Regions from separate parts of the Fictibacillus sp. 7GRE50 genome, predicted to be linked through region 1. Evidence: riboswitches for the same ligand, from Rfam matches in the RefSeq annotation. Region 1 holds a riboswitch; each other region holds the start of a gene.
The links. Region 1 has a riboswitch for thiamine pyrophosphate ahead of tenA (thiaminase II). Riboswitches for the same ligand answer to the same signal wherever they lie in the genome.

Region 1 (5,816 bases):
CAACCGGATTTTTGGAATACCCGAGAGAAGAAACGATAGAGAGAAAGCCTCTCCAACGTCTTAAAGATTGGAAAGAGTATACAAAAAAACAACCAGAAGATATGTTGAAAAGGCAAGGCGCTAGATGCATGGATTGTGGTACACCTTTTTGTCATATTGGTATCGAGATTAATGGGGCTGCTGCAGGCTGCCCTATTAACAATCTGATACCTGAGTGGAATGATCTGGTTTATCGTGGAAAATGGAAAGAAGCGCTTGACCGTTTGATGAAAACAAACAATTTTCCTGAATTCACAGGACGGGTTTGTCCTGCTCCTTGTGAAGGATCATGTACAGTTGAATTAGCTGGACCTGCTGTAACCATAAAGAACATTGAAAAAGCAATTATTGATAAAGGGTTTGAAAACGGCTGGATCCAACCTAGGATTCCAGAAAGAAGAACAGGAAAAAAAGTCGCTATTGTAGGTTCAGGACCAGCTGGGCTTGCTGCTGCTGACCAGCTGAACCAAGCGGGTCATTCTGTTACCGTTTATGAGAGAGCAGACAAAGCCGGCGGATTGTTAACGTATGGAATTCCCAACATGAAGTTGGATAAAGATGTTGTGGAAAGAAGAATCAAATTATTAAGACAAGAGGGTATTGATTTTATTCTTAACACAGAGGTGGGAAAAGATGTTACCTCTGAGGAACTAAAGAATCAATATGATTCTATAATTCTATGTACAGGTGCACAGAAACAAAGAGATTTAACTCTTCAAGGAAGAGAAGCTGATGGTGTTCATTTTGCAATGAACTATTTAACACAAGCAACGAAGAGGCTGTTGAACATCGAAGTTTCTGAACCACTTATTGATGCAGAAGGTAAAAATGTAATCGTAATTGGTGGTGGCGATACTGGTGCTGACTGTGTGGCAACGGCTCTTCGACAAAAGTGTAAGAGTGTAGTTCAATTTGGTAAGCACCCTAAGCTTCCTGATGTGCGCAGTGATGCAAACATGTGGCCAGAGCAACCTAACATTTTCACAATGGATTATGCCTATGAAGAAGCTACTGCTCAATACGGACATGATCCAAGAGAGTACTCCGTTCAAACGAAAAAAATCGTATCAGATCATAATGGTCGATTAAAAGAACTTCATACGATTCAGATGAAAAGAACATCAGATGATGCAGGAAATATGGTTTTTGAAGAAATTCCTGGATCTGAAAAAATCTGGCCAGCTGATCTTGTTTTCATCGCGATCGGTTTTGAGGGTACAGAACTGCCAGTCTTAAAAGAATTTGGTGTTGAAGTCAAACATAACAAAGTAGATGCTAAACATGGTGACTATAGAACAAATGTAGATGGAGTATTTGCAGCAGGTGATTCTAGACGTGGTCAAAGTTTAATCGTTTGGGCGATCCAAGAAGGACGTGATTGTGCACGTCAAGTGGATCTATCGTTGATGGGAAGTACGGTTTTGCCTTAATACTTTTTTCCATGCTACAATAAACTCCAAAAGCCAAAAGCTTTTTATATATGATAAAATAGGTCTTAGGCTAAAACAATTCTTTTATTTATAAGGAGTAGACGCATGGAAAAAGTACTTATTTTTGGACACAAAAATCCAGATACTGACACGATTACATCAGCTCTCGTTTACGCTGACTTGAAGACTAAATTAGGACAAAATGTAGAAGCTATTCGCCTAGGTGAGATCAATGGTGAAACACAATATGCATTAGATTATTTTAAAGCTGAACTTCCTCGTTTAGTTGAACATGTCTCTGCTGAAGCAAACGCGGTAATCTTAGTTGACCATAATGAACGTCAACAAAGTGCAAATGACATTGACAAAGTAAGAGTATTAGAAGTTATTGACCATCATCGTATCGCGAATTTTGAAACAAGCGATCCTTTATACTATCGTGCTGAACCTGTTGGCTGTACAGCTACAATCCTAAACAAGATGTACAAAGAGAAAGGCGTTCAAGTTGAGAAGAACATTGCCGGACTTATGCTTTCTGCCATTATTTCTGACTCATTGTTGTTTAAATCACCTACTTGTACAGAAGAAGATGTTGCCGCAGCACGCGAGCTTGCTGAAATTGCTGGTGTAGATGCGGAAAAGTATGGTCTAGAAATGCTAAAAGCAGGTGCTGACTTAAGTGATAAATCTGTTGAAGAATTGATTTCACTTGATGCTAAAGAATTTAACATTGGTGAAAACAAAATTGAAGTTGCTCAAGTGAATACGGTTGATGCTAGCGATGTATTAAAGCATCAAGAAGACTTGGAATCAGCGATTACGAAAGTGATTGCAGACAAAGGTCTAGACCTGTTTATGTTTGTGGTAACAGATATTTTAACCAATGACTCGACAGCGTTAGCTCTTGGTAAGAGATCACAATCTGTTGAAGAAGCTTATAACGTTAAATTAGAAAACAATACAGCCATCCTTAAAGGTGTTGTTTCCCGTAAAAAACAAATCGTACCTGTTTTAACAGAAGCGATGAGCAAATAAATGAAGATTTTAAAGGGTAATGCCATACTACGGCTTTGCCCTTTTACTTTGTTATACAAAGTTCGTGTTTCTTAAAAATAGTTGACAATCTAAAAGAGACTGCTATCATTTAAGACAGAAACCAACTATATAAAAACGAACCACTAGGGGTGCCTTTTATAAGGCTGAGATCAAAGTGCGACTTTGAGACTCTTAGAACCTGATCTGGATTATACCAGCGTAGGGAAGTGGTGTTGCGGAGTCTTTATTCCTGTTTTGAATTCTCCATATACAACCACTTTCTTAGCTGAGAGTGGTTTTTTTGTTGGATAAAACAAGGAGGATTCATATGAACACATTTACTGATATCTTGCGAGAAAGAGCGGCTTCTATTTGGGAAGCGAACCTTCAACATCCATTTGTGAAGGGAATTGCAGATGGTGACCTTTCTTTAGAACGGTTCAGGTACTATGTATTACAAGATTCGTATTATTTATCTCATTTTGCAAGAATACAAGCGATGGGGGCTGCAAGAGCTGAAGATTTGTATACGACTTCTAGAATGGCAGCACATGCACAAGGTACAAATGACGCGGAGTTAGGACTTCATGAGACATTTATGAAACAGCTTGGAGTGACAGAAGAAGAACTAGCTGATTTTGAACCTGCTCCCACTGCTTACCATTATACATCTCACCTTTACCGAGTTGCAGAGTCTGGAAGTTTGGGAGAAATTATCGCAGCAATTCTGCCTTGTTATTGGATCTATCAAGAGATTGGTGAAACATTCAAAGGGGCGACACCACAAGAATCCATCTATCAAGAGTGGATCGCTGCATATGGCGGTGAATGGTTCACAGAACTTGTACAAGAGCAGATTGATAGACTGAATCAATTGGCTGAAAAAGCAAGCGATGTGGAGAGAAATAAGATGATTCAACATTTCTTGATCAGTTGTCAGTACGAGTATTCCTTCTGGGAGATGGCTTATACATTGGAAAAATGGCCGATTCCATTCAGCCTGACCACGTCGACGATCGGGAGTGAAGGGTAGTATGCAAAAGGGGTTAAAGTTAACGGATATCCTTGTAACAATCGTAATCTCTATCGCATTTGGCATACTGTATAAGATTTGGGGACCTCTATATTATGCCGTAAAACCGTTTGGCCTTCACATCGATCAGTTGATATATGGGATGTGGTTCATGGCGGCGACCGTTGCATTCCTAATCATTCGAAAGCCTGGAGTTGCCCTATTGGCTGAAATTGCTGCTTCTTCAGGAGAATTTTTGATGGGTTCTGAATTTGGACTTGAAGTGTTACTATACGGACTGATTCAAGGATTGTTTGCAGAATTTATCCTATTCGCATTTCGTTATAAACGATTTGACCTTTTCGTCATCTCACTTGCTGCACTAGGTTCATGTGCAGGATCTTTAATCATGGACTTTTACAAAGGATATATCGGTGATCTTTCAACATGGAATCTAACATTATTTATCGTATTTAGAATAATCGGTTCTATCTTGTTTACAGGATTGTTTGCCGTTTCTATTGCAAAAGCTTTAGAGGCTACAGGTGTGACGAATTTAGTACGATCTTCGTCAAAAAAGGATCATGAAGCGTTAGATCAATAACTGAGGTGGTTGGATGACAAGCGTAACTTCTGTGAGAAATCTGAGATTAAAGTTTCCGGGCGAATCAAAAATGCTGTTTAGAGATATGAGTTTGTCTATTAATCGTGGTGAAAAAGTGCTTCTTCTTGGCACCTCCGGATGTGGCAAATCCACATTGTTGCAGGTTCTTTCTGGACTAGTACCACGAACAATTGATATTCCTATGAAATGTGATGACATACAAATCCCTGATCAATGGGGATTTGTATTTCAAGATCCTGATACTCAGTTCTGTATGCCCTATGTTGATGAAGAATTAGCATTTGTTCTTGAGAACTTGGAAGTGCCTCGAGAAGAGATGACCAGCAAGATTTGTTCTTTATTAAAAGAGGTTGGTCTTGAGCTTGAGAACATTCATACACCGATTCAACATCTATCTGGTGGAATGAAGCAACGATTAGCGATTGCATCTGTATTAGCACTGAAACCAGATGTAATATTTTTAGATGAACCGACTGCTTTTATTGATGAAAAGGGTACAGAACAAATTTGGGAAACGGTAAAAAGAATATGGAAAGATAAGACGTTGATCATTGTTGAACATAAAATTGAGAAAATCCTAGATTTCGCTGATCGTCTCATTGTATTTACTCCAGATGGAGAAATTCTAGCTGATGGAAACACTTCAATGGTCTTTACTCATTATAAGGAAAAGATCAAAGAGTTTGGAATTTGGTACCCTGGTGCATGGGATGATTATAAACGAGAACCAATCATGAATAACAAGAAAGAACTTTCAAACACCATGAAGTTACAGATTTTCAAAGGATATCGAAACAAAGAAGTTAAGATCGTGGTAGATCACTTAGTGATCCATTCAGGAGAATGGGTCACTATAATGGGTGAAAACGGAGCAGGAAAGAGTTCATTATTATTGGCTCTGATGCAGCTCATAAAAACATCTGGAGACTATTTTATCAATGATGTACCTATTCGAAAAACGAAAGACATCTCTGGACTTCTTTACCTCGTATTTCAGAACCCTGAATATCAATTTTTAACAAATTCAGTTCACGATGAAATAACCTATGGATTAAAAAATGACCAAGAAATTGAATCCGATGTAAAAGAGATACTCTCTTCTCTCGAGTTGACAAGCAAAAAGGAGCAACATCCTTATCAATTATCTGTTGGTCAGAAGAGACGTCTAAGTGTGGCCACTGCTTTTTTACAAAAACCAAATATTTTACTTCTTGATGAACCAACTTTTGGTCAGGACTCTTTAAACACGTTTAAGATTTTGGAAATGATCGAACAAGAGCGTCAAAAAGGAACGATCATTCTCATGGTCACACATGATCATCATATTACCGAACGTTTTGCAACACGGTTATGGGAGGTACAGAACGGTAGAATTGTAACTGATCTTCAACTCAATAAAGGTGGTAACGTACAGAGGGAGATTCTGCATGAATTCATTATTTAGTGGGAAGTACACTTGGTTACACAGCATAAATCCATCTCTAAAACTACTAACAATATTGGGTCTGTTCATATTAGCCATCAACATTCATTATCTTAACTTCATGGTCGGTTTTTCTTGCGTGATCTTAACATTGTTTATATTCGGTACAGGATATTCTTATAAGCAATTATTCTTATTATCTCTGCCCTTTTTGTTTGTTTTTCTTTCAACGTCTTCATCTATGATTCTATT
Region 2 (5,816 bases), 290 kb from region 1:
AATCTTTGTTCCATAACTAACGATGATGTACATGTCAATATGTACTTCATCCTCTTCTTGTCGAACAACGATCCCTCGGGAGAAATTTTCACGTCCTAAAAGTTCAGTTATTCCATCCTTTAATTGCTTCCTTGATGCCATGCCAACAATTCCGTAACAATCAATTGCTGCTCCACCGGCTATAGTGGCAATTACTTCATTAGAAATATCAATTTGACCATAGGTTGTTTTCATTTCAATGGACATGCTTATATCCCCCTTTAATTTGTTAAATGGCTAACAAATATTTTACTATACATCAGCCTATTTTGAAAGGACTACTACATTTCACACTATGTAAATAGTATTGTCAAGGAAATTTACTTGAAAACCTTTTACGAATATGTTGCATTGCTACTGAAGTCATGCTAATATTATTTAGTATTTAACATACGATTGAATTGATGCAAAGCTTTTTTGCTGTAAAGGAGGTTCACCTACATGGCTCGTAAATGTTTTATTACTGGAAAAGGACCTAAAACTGGTAACAAGCGTTCTCACGCAATGAACAAATCAAAGAAAAGCTGGGGAGCTAACGTCCAAAAGGTTCGTATTCTTGTGGACGGAAAGCCTAAACGCGTATACGTATCTGCTCGTGCCCTTAAATCTGGCAAAGTTGAACGTGTATAAATAAAAACAGCAGCAACCGCTGCTGTTTTTTTCTTTGCCCAAAAAGCTCTTTGAAGACCAAAATAGATCCAAGTGGACAGTATTTTAAAAAAAGTCGACAGTAAAAAGCTGAAAGCGGACAGTATTTTCTTTAAACTGGACAGTAAATCATCCAATCTGGAGCGGAAAGAACTGCTTTCATAGAACCACTCATAAAAAACAAACAAAAAAAGCGCACAGGCGCTTTTTTTGTTTGTTATCCTTTTTTGAAAGAACCTAAGACGGCACGTACGAAGCCTCCCAAAAATTTAGGAAGTTTAATGGTATAAAATTTCATCTTACCCCTCCTCCAGGCCCATAAAAAATGATAAGAGCTAAACAATAAATACTTTATTCCCCTTTTTATAAAAAGGTGCTTTGGGGCCTGTATTCCGTGATTTTTTAATCACGGCTCTTTACCATCAATATTATGCCGGAGTCAAAAGAATAAGTACCACTTTTATTTACAAGCTCATTGGAAACACATAACGATGAACCAGCCTGAAGTTTAGCTTGGTTTAACGGGTATTTAAATCCCTCTAAGGTGATGCCTGTCACTTCTTCACTTTGAGCCAGAAATGAGATATATGAGTATCTGTGATCTTGCTCAATTTCATAACATCCAGGTAGATGAAGTGAGATCTCATTCCTTGTATCCTTTATCCTTACATCTGCATGATTACTCCGACTTTTAAATAAAAGTTGGATGTTCATCAGTTCGTGATCTAACCTTCCACCAGTCGCACCGAATATGAGTATTTGTTCTGGATTCTGTTTCAACGCCCACTCTAGTGCAATCTCCATGTCAGTGGAATCTTTTTCTGATCGGTATTGATTCACTTTTATCGAAGAGTTCATTATACTTCTTCTCTCATCATCTGAAACAGAATCAAAATCACCAAATGCATACTGTGGAAAGATATCATTTCTCAATAAAAAGAGGGTTCCTCTATCGACACCGATCCAAATATGATCCGATGATAGATCATATGCCTTCAAATCAGGAATCAAATGCTCCGGACCTCCTGCAACTATGCTTATCTTCATGCTGCTTGATGGCGACCGTTATGAGCAGCGTGCAGTAGTTTAGGAGCTGTGTTTGTTAGTAGTATAACGACTAGAGCAGTAATCCCGAAAATAACGACCATGAACGATCCGTTGTATAAGAACGAATAGAGCCATATGTTCATCTCTTCTGCTAGATCACTAAAGAATATAACCCCTGATAATACATGTGAGATCGTTCTTAACAAGCAACCTACGAAAATTCCTATAACCATCAAGAACGTTCTCTTGCTGGCACCTTGAGTGATAGACGGTGCAAATGCCCCCGCAACGCCCGCTAGAGCGAACGCTAACGGATAGTCTAAGATCATCTGTGCTGGATGAATAACATAAGGATTCACAAGAAGCTGAAGCAGTCCTACAGCTAAGCCTGTAAGCACCCCTGCCTTTAGCCCTCTTCTAAAAGCCATTAAAAAGATTGGAACCATCTCTAACGAAACAGAACCACCTTGTGGCCAAGGACCAGCAAATTTAATTAAACCTAAAATCAATGATAAAGCAGACATGATAGCGATTTCTGTTAATAATGATATGTTGTTTGCTTTCATACATGATAACCCCCTATTTTCTATGCTAACAGAAAAACAAAAAAAGCAACCGGCATGTGAGCTCGGTTGCTTTTTAGATTTACATTCAAAAAGTCATACGACTCCACATCCCTACGCAGGTATGATCCAGCTTCAGGTTCAAAGGGTCGGGAGAACACTCCCCTCTCAGCCCTTTAAAGGACTCCCCCTGTGGTTGCTTATTTAATTTTCTTTAATCAATTATACACCACGAATGGCTTTTATTGCATCCTTTAAATCTTTCTTCCCATAAATGGCAGAACCAGCAACTAATACATTCGCACCAGCTTCCACACAAAGACGAGCTGTTTCTGGATTTACACCGCCATCAACTTCAATCTCAACGTTCAATCCTTGTGTTTGTACGAGATCGGACACCTCTTTGATCTTGGGCACTACGCTCTCTATGAATGCTTGTCCACCAAACCCAGGATTAACAGTCATTAACAACACAAGGTCAACATCTTGTATTATGTGTTTGATAGAATCGACTGGTGTTGCTGGATTAATCACCACACCCGCTTTTACACCTTGTTGTTTAATAAGTTGAACCGTTCGATGTAGATGAGGTGATGCTTCAACATGCACAGAAATAATATCAGCACCTGCTTTTGCAAATTCTTCAATGTATCGATCTGGATTTTCAATCATGAGATGTACATCTAACGGAAGTTTTGTAACAGGTCGGATCGCTTGAACAACAAGTGGTCCGATCGTGATGTTTGGTACGAAATGGCCATCCATCACATCAACATGAATATAATCCGCACCCGCTTCTTCTACTGCTTTTATATCATCGCCTAACCTTGAGAAGTCAGCCGACAGAATAGATGGAGCTATTTTAATCATCAGTACCTCCGTTTTTGATCTTTAATTTCTTGTAAAAAACTTACGTAATGGTCGTAGCGGAACTTTGGAACGACTCCGTCCTCTACCCCTTTTTTAACTGCACATTTCGGTTCAGACGTATGTGAGCACCCTCTAAATTTGCAATCGCCCCGAAGCTCGTCCATTTCTGGGAAGTACATCGATAAGTCTTCCGCTTCAATATTTAAGAAATCTAGCGAGCTGAACCCAGGCGTGTCAGCAACTAAGCCATTACCAAAGAGAATGAGTTCCACATGACGAGTCGTGTGCTTCCCTCGGCCTAAATGGCTTGAAATCTCATTTGTCTCAAGCATAAGCTCTGGATTGATCGCATTCAAAAGGGAAGATTTACCAACTCCAGACTGCCCTGCAAAAACGGTAACTTTATCTTTGAAAAGTGGATAGAACATTTCAAGACTATCATCTGTTTTCGTCGAAGTTGGAATGACTTCATAACCTAATGTTTTGTACGCCTCTATATAATGGTTGATTTCCTCGATCTCTTCAGGTTTCTGTATAAGATCCATTTTTGAGATACAAATAACAGGTAAGATATCGTTCGCTTCAATATGAACAAGGAAGCGATCTAATAAAAGCGTGCTAAAATCCGGTTCAGTAGCTGAAAAAACTAGAATGGCTTGGTCCACGTTCGCGATAGGAGGACGAACTAGCTCGTTTTTGCGTTCCTTCACATCAAGAATGTATCCATCTGTAATGTTGCTTGACTCGTATTCTACCCAGTCCCCTACCAATGGATTTACTTTCTTTTTGCGAAAATTACCTCTTCCTCTGCATTGGAAAACTTCGGCCTTACCATTTTCCTTAACGTAATAAAAACCAGCGAGCGCTTTAACAATTCTTCCTTCAGGCATGCTTAATCACCATCGTCCCCTTCCTCATCATCATTATTATCATTACTCATTCTTGCGTTAGCACTTTTGGCATCATCATAATTTATCGTCTCCGATTCCTCTTCTTTTCCGTTGATATATACAACGTAAGAAGCAGAACCTCCCTCAGCGATCGTCAGAGGCAGCTGATATTTCTTTTTGTCTGTAATCTGTTCTTCAACAAAAACTTCATTTGAAGCGTTTTTATCGGAATATACAATTCTTACTGTAACTGGTTCTCTTCTGTCCTTCTTATCTAGCTTAACTTCGATATCCTTTGTCACTGTACGGTCTTCGGCGGGTGGTTCCTCTTCAGCAGGAGGCTCTTCTGATTCTTCTGGGCCATCAGAAAGAACGACAGAGATCGTTGCTCCTTTTTCTACTTGCGTAAAAGGAGATGGATTTTGCGAGATCACTCTTCCTTTTTCGACCGTATCAGAAAACTCTTTTGAAAATTCAACGGTAAGACCAGCATTCTCAGCAAACGTATTTACATCTTGTTCTGTCGCACCTATTAAGTTTTCAACTTGAACAGTTGGTGTTCCAGAACTAACCGTTAGTGTAACTTCAGTTTCTGCAGGTGTTACTTTTTCATCACGATCTGGACTTTGTTCGAGTACCGTACCTTCTGGCTCAGTGTCTGATTCTTCATAGTCGATATTGATTTGTGAGAAGCCATCTTCTTTCAAACGTTCTTTCGCATCTTCTATATTATAGCCTTCTACATCAGGCATATTTTCCTTTTCAGGTCCTTTTGATACGAATAACGTAACGATTGCTTGCTGTTTTACTTTTGTTCCTGGAGATGGATCCTGCCTTACTACAAGACCTTCTTCAATCTCGGGATCAAATACTTCCTGCCTTTTCACTTCAAGTCCTTCGGCTCTCAAGCTATCAAAAGCATCTACATATTCTTCTCCCGCTACATCTGGAACACTGACTTCTTCAACATAAAAGATAGAAGGCATCATCGTGAAAGCAGCTATTCCCGCACCGCCTAACAAAAGAAGTGATATAAGTAAAATAAGCCACCAGTTTCTTTTCTTCTTAGGTTTTTCGGGCTTTTTCTCTTTTTCTTTTTCTCTTTCTTCTTCTGCTTTCTTCACAGGTGTTTCGATTGGTGGCACGACTATAGGAGGAATGTACTTTGTTTTCTCATCTTCCTCGTTTTCTTCGTTCCACTTTTGTTCATACATACGGTCTGGATCTAACGCTGAACTCATATCCCTCAACAGTTCATCAGCACTGTCATATCTTTTTAAGGGATTTTTCGCCAACGACTTTAAAACAATATTCTCCACACTCTGTGGGATTTCAGGATTCAATCTTCGTGGTTCGATCACGTTTTCTTGGAGATGTTTTAACGCAACCGACACCGGCGAATCTCCAACGAACGGAACTCTCCCTGTAACCATTTCATAGAGTACTGCTCCGAAAGAATAGATATCAGATTTTGCGTTCGCGATACCGCCTCTTGCTTGTTCAGGCGAAAAGTAGTGAACAGATCCAAGAATAGAGTTTGTATGCGTGATCGTTGCTGAAGTAATAGCGAGCGCAATTCCAAAGTCTGTTAACTTTGCTGTACCGTTATCAGTAATTAATATATTATGCGGTTTAATATCGCGATGAATGATTCCATGATCATGAGCGACTGCCATACCTGAAACGATCTGCTTCATAATATGCAGAGATTCTTCTACCGAGATTTTGCCATGTTCTTTTATGTATTGCTTTAGTGTTT
Region 3 (5,816 bases), on a different contig from region 1:
TAAAGGAGATCTTGTTTTTTTGCATGATAAAACCCGCCTAAAACAATAGGCGGGTTATTCAAATAATCGTTTATACGCTTAATAGTTCTTTCATTTCACGATAACGTGAAGATAGACTAGCTGGTGATACGCCATACTTTTTAGCCGTTTCTGCTTGAGTTGAAGCGATACCTCTAATGTCTTTTGAGACGAGGTAATCAAGAGCAGCCGCATAGATCTCTTCTTTACGGATAGCAGGCTTACTTTCTGTAATGTACTCGCTCCAAAGCTTTTCTGCTTCTTCAACAACTTCTGTCTCAGCGTTCGCTTTAACGAGTTCAGTTACAGCGTTGTATTTTTCATCTTTCAAATCCGTTGCTTCTTCCGTTTTTTCAACTTTTGACGTTGTTGTAACAGTTGCTGTGTTCTCAGGTTGAGACTGAGGCACACCAGCACTAATATCAATCAAAGAGAGCTGAAGTACAGCAGGGAACTCGCTTCTAAATATTTCGTTCGCATCGCTTTGTGGCTGAATATCTTCTATCGCAGCTTTTAACGGTGGAAGTTCAGTCATAGGCATTTCCACATATCCAACATAAAACTCATGGTTGATGCCGTTTGAAACGAGTGTTCCAAGTAGAGCACTTTCTGTTTTTGGCTTTTCAGCAGCATTGATTGTTACATCATACACAGCTTCTGTCCAAATATCCTGTACGGTAAAGATGAATCCTGTCTTCTGCTCAATTACTTTATAAAGGGATGGTGAAGCTGTTGTCCAACCAGCTAGTATTTCCGCGACTTCTGGTTTAACAGCGTTCTTCACTTTCTCTACATAAAGTTGTACAGGCGTTTTATTATCCTTAATCTCTGAGCAGAAAATTTCCCAACAAACTGCAATATTTGCGTATGTTTGTTCTTGCTCTTTAGCCACAGGGTACTTTTTCACATACTTGGATGTACGTTCAGCTAAATCCTGCTGATAGTTCTCCAAGGCATATTTGATGAGTCCTTCTTGATGGAAGGATACTTCACGTGTTTGCTCTTCTTTATGTAAGCAACATTTTTTATATTTTTTTCCGCTGCCACAATAGCACGGATCATTTCTTCCTATCATTGACATGCTATTCCTCCAGTAAACCACTTACTTATCCTGTACATACTAGCATAAATCGGTTTTTTTTCAAACTACAAATCATCAGACACTATTTTATCACAAAAATGTCTCAGAAAAAATCATTCAATAGGTTGGTTTTTTTGGGAACTGAAACCTTTTTCTTCTAAAAAGCGTCTAAGCGAAAAAGGGGGTATCACGATATGTGGAAAAAATGGAAATTGTGGGTATTTGTTGCTGTACTTCTGTTGAGTGCATGCAGCAGTGAGAGCAGTTCGAAAAGTGATAAAGCTATAGATCAAGATAGTGGTGGGACACAGTCAGAAGCCAAGGTAGAGAGTTCATCAGAAGAGGGAAGTAGGAATGGTGAATCAGATAATGATAAAGCGGAACAGCAACTAAAAAACCAAAGGAAAGTAATTTATAACGCTGAACTCATGATCGCAGTGGATAAATTGCAAAGCTCGATGGAGACTGTTCGAGAAACGGCAGAGAAGACAGGCGGATATATCGTTGAGTCTACTACTAGTATAGGTGAAAAGAATGATGAATCTGGTGTGATGGTTGTTCGTGTGCCGATGAAAAGTTTTCGTGTGTTTTTAGATGATGTTCGAAGTTTAAGTAAAGGAACACCATACGAAAATGTTACTGGAGAAGACGTTACAGAAGAATATGTTGATCTGACTTCACGGTTGAAAGCAAAGCAACAAGTTAGGGAACGTCTTGAGGCTTTTATGAAGGACGCACAGAAGACAGAAGACTTATTAAAGATATCTGGTGACCTAGCTGCCGTACAAGAAGAGATAGAACAGGTAGAAGGGCGCTTAAACTTTTTGAAAAATCAAAGTGATTACTCAACGGTTACGATACAATTTGAAGTGAAAAATTTAAAAGCGCAAGAACTTCAAACAGAAGGGTTAAATACGTGGGCAAAAACGAAGGTGCTTTTTATGGATACGGTGAACTTTTTAATGTCTGCGATTTCATTAATTGTAGTGAGTATTTTAGGATTAGCACCGATTTGGCTGATCGTAATTATTGTGGTTTATGTATGGTGGCGGAGACGAAAAACAGAACAAAAGAAAAAGCCGGAATCACCGACAACTATGTCTTAAGAGATGTGTGTTTAACTTGTCAGTAACTGGGACGTCAGAAACACCCTCTGCAGCACGGATGATCCGTTTGCTGAAAGGGTGTTTTGGCTCTTACGGCACCTTTTAAGTGGTGTGCCGTTTTAAAGCACTAGCTGAGAAACGCTTTGTATTCTGCGCTTAATTTCATAAAACGTTCTTTATCTTTTGTATCCAAGGCAATGTCAATTTCTCTCTCATAATACGCTTTGTAATAATTGTGAAGGGCCTCATCTAATACCATTTGGGCAATAAGGCTGAAGGCAAATGGGTCTCTTTTTTGTTGTTTGTATTGCACCATCTCATTTTGGTTCTTGTTAAAAGAAGTGTTTTTGTCTTTCATCCTGTTTCCCTCCTTAAAATTATCTCCCTATCCAATTAACCTTTTATGTTTCTAGGTTTCTACTAGTATACTGAGCAAGATGCCTAATGACAACCATTTTATTTGAAAATTCTGAAAAAATTTATACATTGTATCTAAAGTGCTATGTTTTCACCACCTTTTGGAAAAAATGTTAATGATTTGTCATTTTTATTTCTGTTTGCTGCTCTTTGTTACAATTGTTTAAATTCTATTTTTTTTATGTTGTAATAGTGTGTTAGTTATTATTTCCCCGTATTTAAAGATGGTTAAACTTTTTGAAACACGTAACCTAAAAATAATTGACATTATTGTTTATGTATGAGTAGGATTGTGTTAACTCAATAATGTCATTTTCGCTAGGGGTGCTTATTTTAAGCTGAGAGAAGGTTATGACCTTCGACCCTTTGAACCTGATCCAGTTCATACTGGCGTAGGGAAGCGGTGTGGATAACAGTTTCCTTTATGAAATGAAATTTTAAGCCACCCGCCAATCAGCGGGTGGCTTTTTTTGCATTAGGAATTAGGAGGTAGATGAATATGGGACAACTGATAAAGGTAAGTAAAGCACTTACGATTGCAGGATCAGATAGTGGCGGTGGTGCAGGTATTCAGGCTGATCTAAAGACGTTTCAAGAATTAGGCGTGTATGGTATGTCGGTCCTTACGGCAGTCACTGCACAGAATACGACAGGCGTTCAAGGCGTATATCCAGTTTCTATAGAAGGTTTAGAAGCTCAGTTAGCGTCTATAGGCAGTGACTTGACGCCGGATGCGATAAAGACTGGAATGCTCTTTTCAGGTGATTATATTGAGAGAACAGCTTATATGATAACTAAATTCGGATGGAAAAACGTAGTGGTCGATCCAGTTATGATCGCAAAAGGTGGGGCAACATTGTTAGGAGAAGAAGCATTACATGCTATGAAAACATGTATGCTACCGCTCGCGAAGATCGTCACACCAAACATTCCTGAAGCTGAAGCATTAACAGGTATAACGATAAACAGCAGCGAGGCTAGAGAAGAGGCGGCAAGAGTTTTGTTTGATTCGGGTGCTGATCATGTTGTAGTAAAAGGCGGACACTTTGGAAACGGTGAATTTGTTTCGGATCTCGTATTTAATGGCATAGAGATGATTGAACTTGTAGAGAAGCGGATTCAAACGAAAAATACTCACGGAACGGGTTGTACGTTTTCAGCAGCATTGGCTGCAGAGCTTGCATACGGGAAAAAGGTCGATAGTGCGATCGTGCATGCTAAGAAATATATACAGACCGCAATTGAACATGGAATCGATGTTGGTTCAGGTCATGGACCGGTCAATCATTTTGCCTATAGGAGGATTGCACATGAACAATACTAGGATACAAGAATGGAAAACGTTTGTTTCACAGATTAGAGCAGAAAAGCCACTCATTCATCATATAACGAATAATGTCACCATGAACTTTCTGGCCAATGGAGTCCTCTCAGCAGGAGGGAGTCCAATGATGGTGCATGACGCATGTGAAGTTGAAGAAGCTGTAGGGGTTGCCGATGCGTTAGTCCTGAACATTGGAACAATAGATGAAGCTTCAGCAAAATCTATGATACTCGCACTTCGTAAAGCATTGTACGCTGAGGTTCCAGTTGTCCTTGATCCAGTAGGAGTAGGTCTATCATCATTCAGGCAAGAGCTCGTAAAGAAGTTGTTGTTTGAATATTCAGAATTTAAGGGGGTCAGACCCCGAACAATTCTGACAATTTGCGGAAATGCTGCTGAAATGCAGTTTCTGGCTGAAGGGGCTTGGGAAGGAAAAGGTGTGGATGGTGATTTGGCGACGTCTGAAGATGATCTGATCAAGCTTGCGGGGGCTGCGGCAAAGCAAACAGGCTGTCTTATCGCCATGACTGGAAGTAAGGATGTTATTTCAGATGGTGAAAAAGCTATCGTGCTTTCTCATGGGGATCCGATGCTTTCTTATGTCACAGGGACAGGATGCTTTGCTACCTCAATGGTAGCTCTATATCAAGCCAACCTGAAAAAAGAAGTCACGAAGGAGACAGTAAACATGCCAGTCTTAGAACGAACCGCATTAGCTATATTAATGCTTACTAAAGCGGCAGAAGAAGCTGTTAAAACTGCTCAAGGACCAGGAAGCTTTCAACAAAATCTTCTTGACCAGCTTTTTCAGTTAGAGACTACCCATGAAATATTTCATGAAACAATCCACTGGCAAGATCACATGTTGAAGGAAGGGGCAAATAGATGAGAACCAAAGCTAAAACACGTTTAGAACAAAATCTATCACTTTATTTTGTAGCTGGAACGATGAACTGCAGTTCACCAGAAGATTTTTATCGTATTCTCTTGCAAGCGATCGAAGGCGGGATTACTGCCTTTCAGTTCCGGGAAAAAGGTGTGAACTGTTTAAGTGGTCAGAATCAGTTAGAAATGGCAAATCGTGCAAAGAAAGTTTGTGAAGAACATGATGTTCTTTTTATCGTGAATGACGATCTAGACTTGATGAAGGCGGTTGATGCAGATGGCCTTCATGTTGGTCAGACAGATGGAAAGCTGGATATCATACGCCGTGAAACAGAAGGTAAACTATTAGGTGTTTCGGCACATACTCTAACTGAGGCAGCCGACGCTATCAAACATGGTGCGGATTATATCGGCGCAGGTCCGATCTATCAAACGTCCACAAAAGCTGATGCGAAGATTCCGGTAGGAGTTGATTTAATCAGAGAACTTCGCAGCAACCAGATAAACGTCCCACTTGTTGGGATCGGTGGAATCACACTTGAAAACGCGAGTAAGGTCATTGAAGCAGGTGCTGATGGTGTTGCAGTTATCTCAGCAATCAGTGGTGCAATAAATCCTACATCCGCTTCCGTTAATCTGCTTCATTCTATCCATCGTGCAAAAGAGAATCGTAAGTGAAGATTTCTGTCCAAAAGATTACTGTAATGGCGATGTTGGTCGCAATTGGGACAATCTGTTCTCATTTGTTTTGGATTCCTGCTGGGGTGGCAAAAGCGTTTCCCGTTCAGCACGCGATCAACGTGATGGCAGGTGTGACACTTGGACCCATTCCGGCAGTTATTATAGCTTTTAGTATCGGCTTGTTGCGTAACTTATTTGGAATCGGTTCATTGCTTGCTTTCCCAGGAGGAATGATCGGGGCATTTGTAGCAGGGTACCTTTATAAAAAGGGAAGAAAGTATGTCTTTGCCGTTATAGGCGAATG
Region 4 (5,816 bases), on a different contig from region 1:
GTGGTTGGAAAAAAGATAAACCCCGTTAATCTTGGTGTGAGAAGTACGATGGCTGATATTGCTGCCACCATGGCAGAACTGGCAGGTGTACCTCAGCCTGAATATGGTACAAGTTTTTTAAAAGAAGTAATGAGAGCTTAACAGATTCCTAACTAAAATACAGGAGGACTTAAGATGAGAAAAACGTTATCAGTTATGATGTTTATCACTCTTTGCTTTGTAACTTTATTAGGAAACATGAATGTAGGTCATGCACAGCCAAAAGCTACTAAACTTTCTTATGGAACACCTGAACGAGTTGGAATGGATGGAGAAAAGTTGTCAGAAGTAGATCTAGCAGTGAAAAAAGCCATCTCCGACGGAATTACACCAGGCGCCACTTAATTGATTGCAAAAGACGGTAAAATTGTAAAAGAAAAAGCGTACGGATATGCACAAAAGTATGACATGGGAGAGTTATTGGACAAGCCTAATCCTATGAAAAAAGACACGATGTTTGATCTTGCCTCTGTCACAAAAGTGATGGGCACAACTCAAGGGATCATGAAACTCGTAAGTGAAGGCAAACTGTCTGTCGATGATAAAGTTACAGAATATATTCCTGAGTTTGGGGCAAACGGGAAAGAACATGTTACGGTTGCAGATCTATTAACACACACATCTGGACTGACCCCTTGGTATCCAACCTATCTTTTTGTTCAAACACCTGAAGGAGTGCTTGATTACATTAATCAGCTGCCTCTAGAATATGAAACAGGTACAAACAGAAGATACAGTGATTTTAGCTTTATGACACTAGGATTTATCATAGAAAAAATAACAGGCCAACAGCTTGATGTGTATCTTGAATCTGAAATCTATGAGCCTCTTAAAATGAAGCATACGATGTTTACTCCTGACTATGTAAACAAGAAGAAAATAGCGGCTACTTCCTGGGGTAATCCTTATGAATATAAAATGATTGATGATCCAGATTTCGGTTATGATGTGGAAGAGAGTCCAGATTTATTTGTTGGATGGAGAGACTACACGCTGATTGGTGAAGTAAACGACGGCAACAGTTTCTATGGCAATGGCGGAGTTGCAGGACATGCCGGCCTCTTTTCAACAGCTAAAGACCTTGCGAAGTTAGGACAGCTTATGCTCAATGGCGGTTCATACGGGAAAACGGAGTTATATGACGAAAAAGTTATAGAAGATTTTACTTCGGAACAAGCATTTGGACAAGGCTATGGCTGGGAAAGACAGAAGAACTGGTACATGGGTGACCTATACTCTGACAAAGCATTCGGACATACCGGGTTTACAGGAACACAAGTTATTTTCGATCCGGAATACAACTTGCAGATTATCCTATTAACTAATAAACAAAACAACGGACCAAAACCGAATGGATCTTACCATAGTACTGGACCTTTATCTAAAGAGATTGCGAATATTGTTTATGAGTCCATTACAAAATAGAAAAAATAAAGAGCTGCCAACATTGGCGGCTCTTTAACTTTCTCTGTATAATCTATCAGCTCTTCGAACACTCAATATTAATATGACGAATGAAAAGACAATGGTTGAGATCCAAAAACTGTTGTTTTTAGACGCGATAAGGATCGCCAATACGTTCAATATGATTGCTAGACTAAAGCCGGTTACTGTCATCTTATCTTTTAATACTACCCAGTTCATTACTTACCTCCTTTTTCTTAACTGCTAGCTATATATTAACATATTTTTCCTTTCTAACTCGAAATTAATGTCTCCATAAAAAAACGAGTAAGCACTCTCTGCGATACTCGTTTTACTTCTTCTTTAGTTTCGATACCTTTCCAAAATCTGTTCGGTCAAGCTTTCCATATTTTTGTTTTCTCTTTTAGCCTCGGCATATCTCTCATAATCCTCAGCAGAAACCTCCAACAAAAAACTCTTCGGAAAGATATAAGGCTTTCCTTGATCCTGTTCGTCCAAGTTGTTCAACACTTCTAGCTCGTCTTCGTTTTCCTTGTTGCGTGCAGGATCATATACAAACATCTTTCCATACTCTTCTTCTACACTTTTGTTCACATTGATAAAATACTTCATTCACACAACACTCCTGTTTTTTGATTATGTAACTGTTATTCCCTAGACACGTTGTCATCAGACATATAAAGGCACAAAAAGGGAAGATAACCTATAAAAATTGTACAAGCACGACTCGTCATATTTCGAACTTTGTCCCGATATGATGTAGAGAGAGCCTGACAAGCACAGGCTTATCAAGCGGAAAGGGAGTTGGAAGTTATGAAAACTGCAGGTTCTTGGTCTCATTCGTTAAAATTTCTTTTGTTCAGTGCAGTTGGTATTTTCATGTTCTTCATTCCGATCACAGTGAAAGGAAAGTCATCGATCCCACTCGATCATCTTGTAACATGGGTGAGAGATACAGCGGGTGAAGCTGTACCGCTTTATGCATTGCTCGTCATATTGCTCGGTGCTGTTTATCCGTTCTACAAAAAAACGTGGAACAAAGACCGAGTCATGACCACCTTCTCATTGCTAAAAGTTGTGGGACTCGTTGCAGCTGTCCTACTTTACTTTGAATGGGGTCCGAGCTGGTTAAGCGATCCGAACATGGGACCGTTCTTATTTGAGAAACTCGTGATCCCTGTTGGGTTGCTCGTTCCACTCGGCGCTGTCTTCCTTGCCTTTATTGTAGGATATGGTCTGATGGAGTTTATTGGGGTGCTCGTGCAAAAGATCATGAGACCTATCTGGAAAACGCCGGGCAGGTCAGCGGTTGATGCCGTCGCTTCATTTGTCGGCAGTTATTCGATCGGTCTACTCATCACGAACCGCGTGTTTAAAGAAGGAAAGTATACGGTGAAAGAAGCAGCTATCATTGCAACTGGTTTCTCTACCGTTTCTGCAACGTTCATGATCATTGTGGCAAAAACGCTAGGTCTGATGGAAATGTGGAACACCTACTTCTGGACGACGCTTGTGGTAACTTTCTTAGTAACGGCAATCACAGTGAGACTTCGTCCGTTAAGCAGAATGGATGATACGTATTCTGGTGGGGAAGGTCAGCCGGAAGAAGAGGTGAATGAGAAATACTTGCAAACGGCTTGGCGAAACGCGATGGATTCATCTCAGAACGCCCCTGCATTCTTGACTAACATTTGGTCTAATTTAAGAGATGGCTTTCTGATGGCGATGAGTATATTGCCTTCCATTATGAGTGTCGGTTTAATCGCCCTTTTGTTGGCAGAATACACGCCTGTCTTTGACTGGCTGGGTTACGTTTTCTACCCGATCACATGGGCGCTGCAGCTTCCCGACGCTATGCTTGCGGCAAAAGCGGCTTCCATCGGGGTTGCTGAAATGTTCCTGCCTGCACTCTTAGTAGCGGAAGCGGCGCTTGTCACGAAATTCGTAATCGGTGTCGTATCCGTAGCTTCCATTCTGTTTTTCTCAGCTAGTATTCCTTGTGTACTCTCAACAGAAATCCCAATCAGTGTTCCAAAACTACTAGTTATCTGGTTCCAACGCACGGTGTTGGCATTGATTATAGCGACTCCGCTAGCTTATTTATTCCTATAAATACTTTTACTGGTTGTTATGAAAGCCCTTTATCGATAGAATAGTAGTATATAAAAATTAAATAGTCATTACCACTAGGGGTGCCTTTGTTAAGGCTGAGATTAGAGTGAACTTTAAGACCCTTGGAACCTGATTTGGTTAGAACCAGCGTAGGGAAGTGGTGTGTGGATCAGATACTTCGCTATAAATTCTTAAAACTGTGAAACCACCTCTTTGCTGCATAAAGGAGGTGTTTTTTTATTGTGGAAAAACAGCTTCATGTAATTACTACGGGAAGGCAAAGTGATGAAGAGTTGGTTAAGATAGCGATACTCATTCATCCGTACATCACGGCGCTGCATGTACGAGAAAAAACAAAGTCTGCCAAAGAAGTCAGTCATCTTATCGAACGTCTGCAGAAAGCTGGAGTGCCTCCCTCTAAAATTATCGCAAATGATCGGGTGGATGTAGCGCTTTGTACAGGTGTAAAAGGTGTTCAGCTGACACACCACAGTTTAGATGTGTCACAAGTGCGAAGAGCTCTGCCTGAAATGCTGATCGGCTGCTCTGTTCATTCTGTTTCAGAAGCACAGGATGCTGAACAAAACGGCGCCGACTTCATCATGTATGGTCATATTTTTAAAACGGACTCCAAACGTGGTGCAGAGCCAAGAGGGTTAGATCAGCTTCAACGTGTGGTAGATCAAATCACAATTCCGGTCATCGCGATCGGAGGCATTACACCAGAAAACGTACGGAATGTCATCGGAACAGGTGCATCTGGAATCGCCGTGATGTCAGGCATTTTAGAAGCAAAATCACCACTACAAGCGGTGAAGCTGTATAAACAACAACTGGAGGTGTGGGATGCGCACAACGTATGATGCCATCATTATTGGAGGCGGCGTGATCGGCTGTTCCATCGCCTATGAGCTTTGTAAACGAAACAAACGTGTGCTGCTTCTTGAAAAAGAAACAATTGGGAGCAGGGCTTCAAGTGCTGCAGCTGGCATGCTCGGTGCAGAGATGGAGTTTGAGACCGATCATCCACTCTATCTGCTCGCAAAAGAGAGTCGGAATGCCTTCACCCCTTTATCACAGGAGCTTTTCGATGTTTGTGGGATAGACATCGAACTGATCCAGAAGGGGATTTATGAACTCGCGTTTACAGAGGAAGAAGCGGATGATTTAAAAAGAGAAGCGGCCAAGCGTCGAGATCAAGATGAAGAGGTTTTCTGGCTTTCAGCTGAAGAACTGATCATAAAAGAACCCGCATTATCCTCACTTGTAAAGGGAGCTCTCTATTTTGAAAAAGATGCTCAAGTGTCACCTGTTAAGCTTACTCGCGCCCTTTATCAGTCCGCAAAAATTCTCGGTGCCGAGATAAAAGAGCGTACGGAAGTGGTTGAGCTTCTCCAAACCAACAACAGAGTGACAGGTGTCGTAACAACGAAGGAAACGTTTCATGCTGATTCCGTCATAGTAGCTTGTGGGGTGTGGAGCTCGGAGATAGAGCCTTCACTAAAAATGGTGCCTGTAAAAGGGGAATGTCTTTCTTTTAAAACACAGCGTCCACTACTCACAGGTACGGTAAAATACAAAAACTGTTACCTCGTTCCAAAGCGAGAAAACCAAATTTTTGTTGGCGCGACAAGTACACCACACGTCTTTGATGAAGAGGTAACATTTTCAGGTCTCTTTGAATTGATGGAGAAGGCGAAACAGATCGTTCCTGAACTAAGTGGTGCTCATTTTGAAAAAGCATGGGGAGGCATCAGGCCACAAACGCTATCCGGTCAACCCTATATCGGTCCTTCTCCACATAAAGAGGGGCTCATTCTTGCAACGGGGCACTATCGAAACGGCATTCTGCTTTCCGCTATAACTGGAAAAAGGATTGCCGACCATATTGAAAGCGAGGTATATCAATCGTGAAACTTATGATAAATGGAGAAGCGGTCAAGGTGCCAAACTCTTTAGAGTCAATCACAGATCTGCTGAAGCACCTTAACTTACATGACCAAGTGGTGATTGCGGAAGTAAACGAAGAGATCATCAATAATCAAAAACAAAGTGAAACTCAAATAAAAGAAAACGACAAAATCGAACTTGTTCGATTTGTTGGCGGAGGTTGATTGTATGTTAAACATTGGACACTATTCCTTTTCATCTCGATTACTTTTAGGTACAGGCAAATACCCGGACTTTAAAACACAAAAAGAAGCGGTAGAAGCTTCTGGTTCTGAGATTTTGACGTTTGC

Region 2: linked by a shared signal. The riboswitch ahead of thiT (energy-coupled thiamine transporter ThiT) and the one ahead of tenA (thiaminase II) in region 1 are both predicted to bind thiamine pyrophosphate.
Region 3: linked by a shared signal. The riboswitch ahead of thiD (bifunctional hydroxymethylpyrimidine kinase/phosphomethylpyrimidine kinase) and the one ahead of tenA (thiaminase II) in region 1 are both predicted to bind thiamine pyrophosphate.
Region 4: linked by a shared signal. The riboswitch ahead of tenI (thiazole tautomerase TenI) and the one ahead of tenA (thiaminase II) in region 1 are both predicted to bind thiamine pyrophosphate.

The regions. Positions count from the first base shown of each region.
Region 1 covers NZ_JACZDW010000003.1:150,920-156,735, reverse strand. The annotation lists gene IHV12_RS12020 (glutamate synthase subunit beta) at 1-1,469, shown strand, start outside; gene IHV12_RS12015 (manganese-dependent inorganic pyrophosphatase) at 1,575-2,504, shown strand; TPP riboswitch at 2,640-2,747, shown strand; gene tenA (thiaminase II) at 2,833-3,537, shown strand; gene IHV12_RS12005 (ECF transporter S component) at 3,539-4,120, shown strand; gene IHV12_RS12000 (ABC transporter ATP-binding protein) at 4,134-5,585, shown strand; gene IHV12_RS11995 (energy-coupling factor transporter transmembrane component T family protein) at 5,569-5,816, shown strand, end outside.
Region 2 covers NZ_JACZDW010000003.1:441,624-447,439, forward strand. The annotation lists gene IHV12_RS13430 (Asp23/Gls24 family envelope stress response protein) at 1-246, opposite strand, end outside; gene rpmB (50S ribosomal protein L28) at 481-669, shown strand; gene spoVM (stage V sporulation protein SpoVM) at 905-985, opposite strand; gene IHV12_RS13445 (thiamine diphosphokinase) at 1,090-1,734, opposite strand; gene thiT (energy-coupled thiamine transporter ThiT) at 1,731-2,300, opposite strand; TPP riboswitch at 2,392-2,498, opposite strand; gene rpe (ribulose-phosphate 3-epimerase) at 2,520-3,167, opposite strand; gene rsgA (ribosome small subunit-dependent GTPase A) at 3,167-4,057, opposite strand; gene pknB (Stk1 family PASTA domain-containing Ser/Thr kinase) at 4,060-5,816, opposite strand, start outside.
Region 3 covers NZ_JACZDW010000002.1:85,006-90,821, reverse strand. The annotation lists gene IHV12_RS07505 (APC family permease) at 1-3, shown strand, start outside; gene IHV12_RS07500 (YecA family protein) at 71-1,099, opposite strand; gene IHV12_RS07495 (DUF4349 domain-containing protein) at 1,294-2,205, shown strand; gene IHV12_RS07490 (IDEAL domain-containing protein) at 2,333-2,563, opposite strand; TPP riboswitch at 2,933-3,038, shown strand; gene thiD (bifunctional hydroxymethylpyrimidine kinase/phosphomethylpyrimidine kinase) at 3,134-3,946, shown strand; gene thiM (hydroxyethylthiazole kinase) at 3,933-4,835, shown strand; gene thiE (thiamine phosphate synthase) at 4,832-5,509, shown strand; gene thiW (energy coupling factor transporter S component ThiW) at 5,512-5,816, shown strand, end outside.
Region 4 covers NZ_JACZDW010000001.1:1,108,652-1,114,467, reverse strand. The annotation lists gene IHV12_RS05440 (phosphopentomutase) at 1-141, shown strand, start outside; gene IHV12_RS05435 (hypothetical protein) at 175-384, shown strand; gene IHV12_RS05430 (serine hydrolase) at 385-1,464, shown strand; gene IHV12_RS05425 (hypothetical protein) at 1,498-1,683, opposite strand; gene IHV12_RS05420 (hypothetical protein) at 1,807-2,076, opposite strand; gene IHV12_RS05415 (YjiH family protein) at 2,278-3,576, shown strand; TPP riboswitch at 3,643-3,749, shown strand; gene tenI (thiazole tautomerase TenI) at 3,819-4,439, shown strand; gene thiO (glycine oxidase ThiO) at 4,423-5,490, shown strand; gene thiS (sulfur carrier protein ThiS) at 5,496-5,690, shown strand; gene IHV12_RS05395 (thiazole synthase) at 5,695-5,816, shown strand, end outside.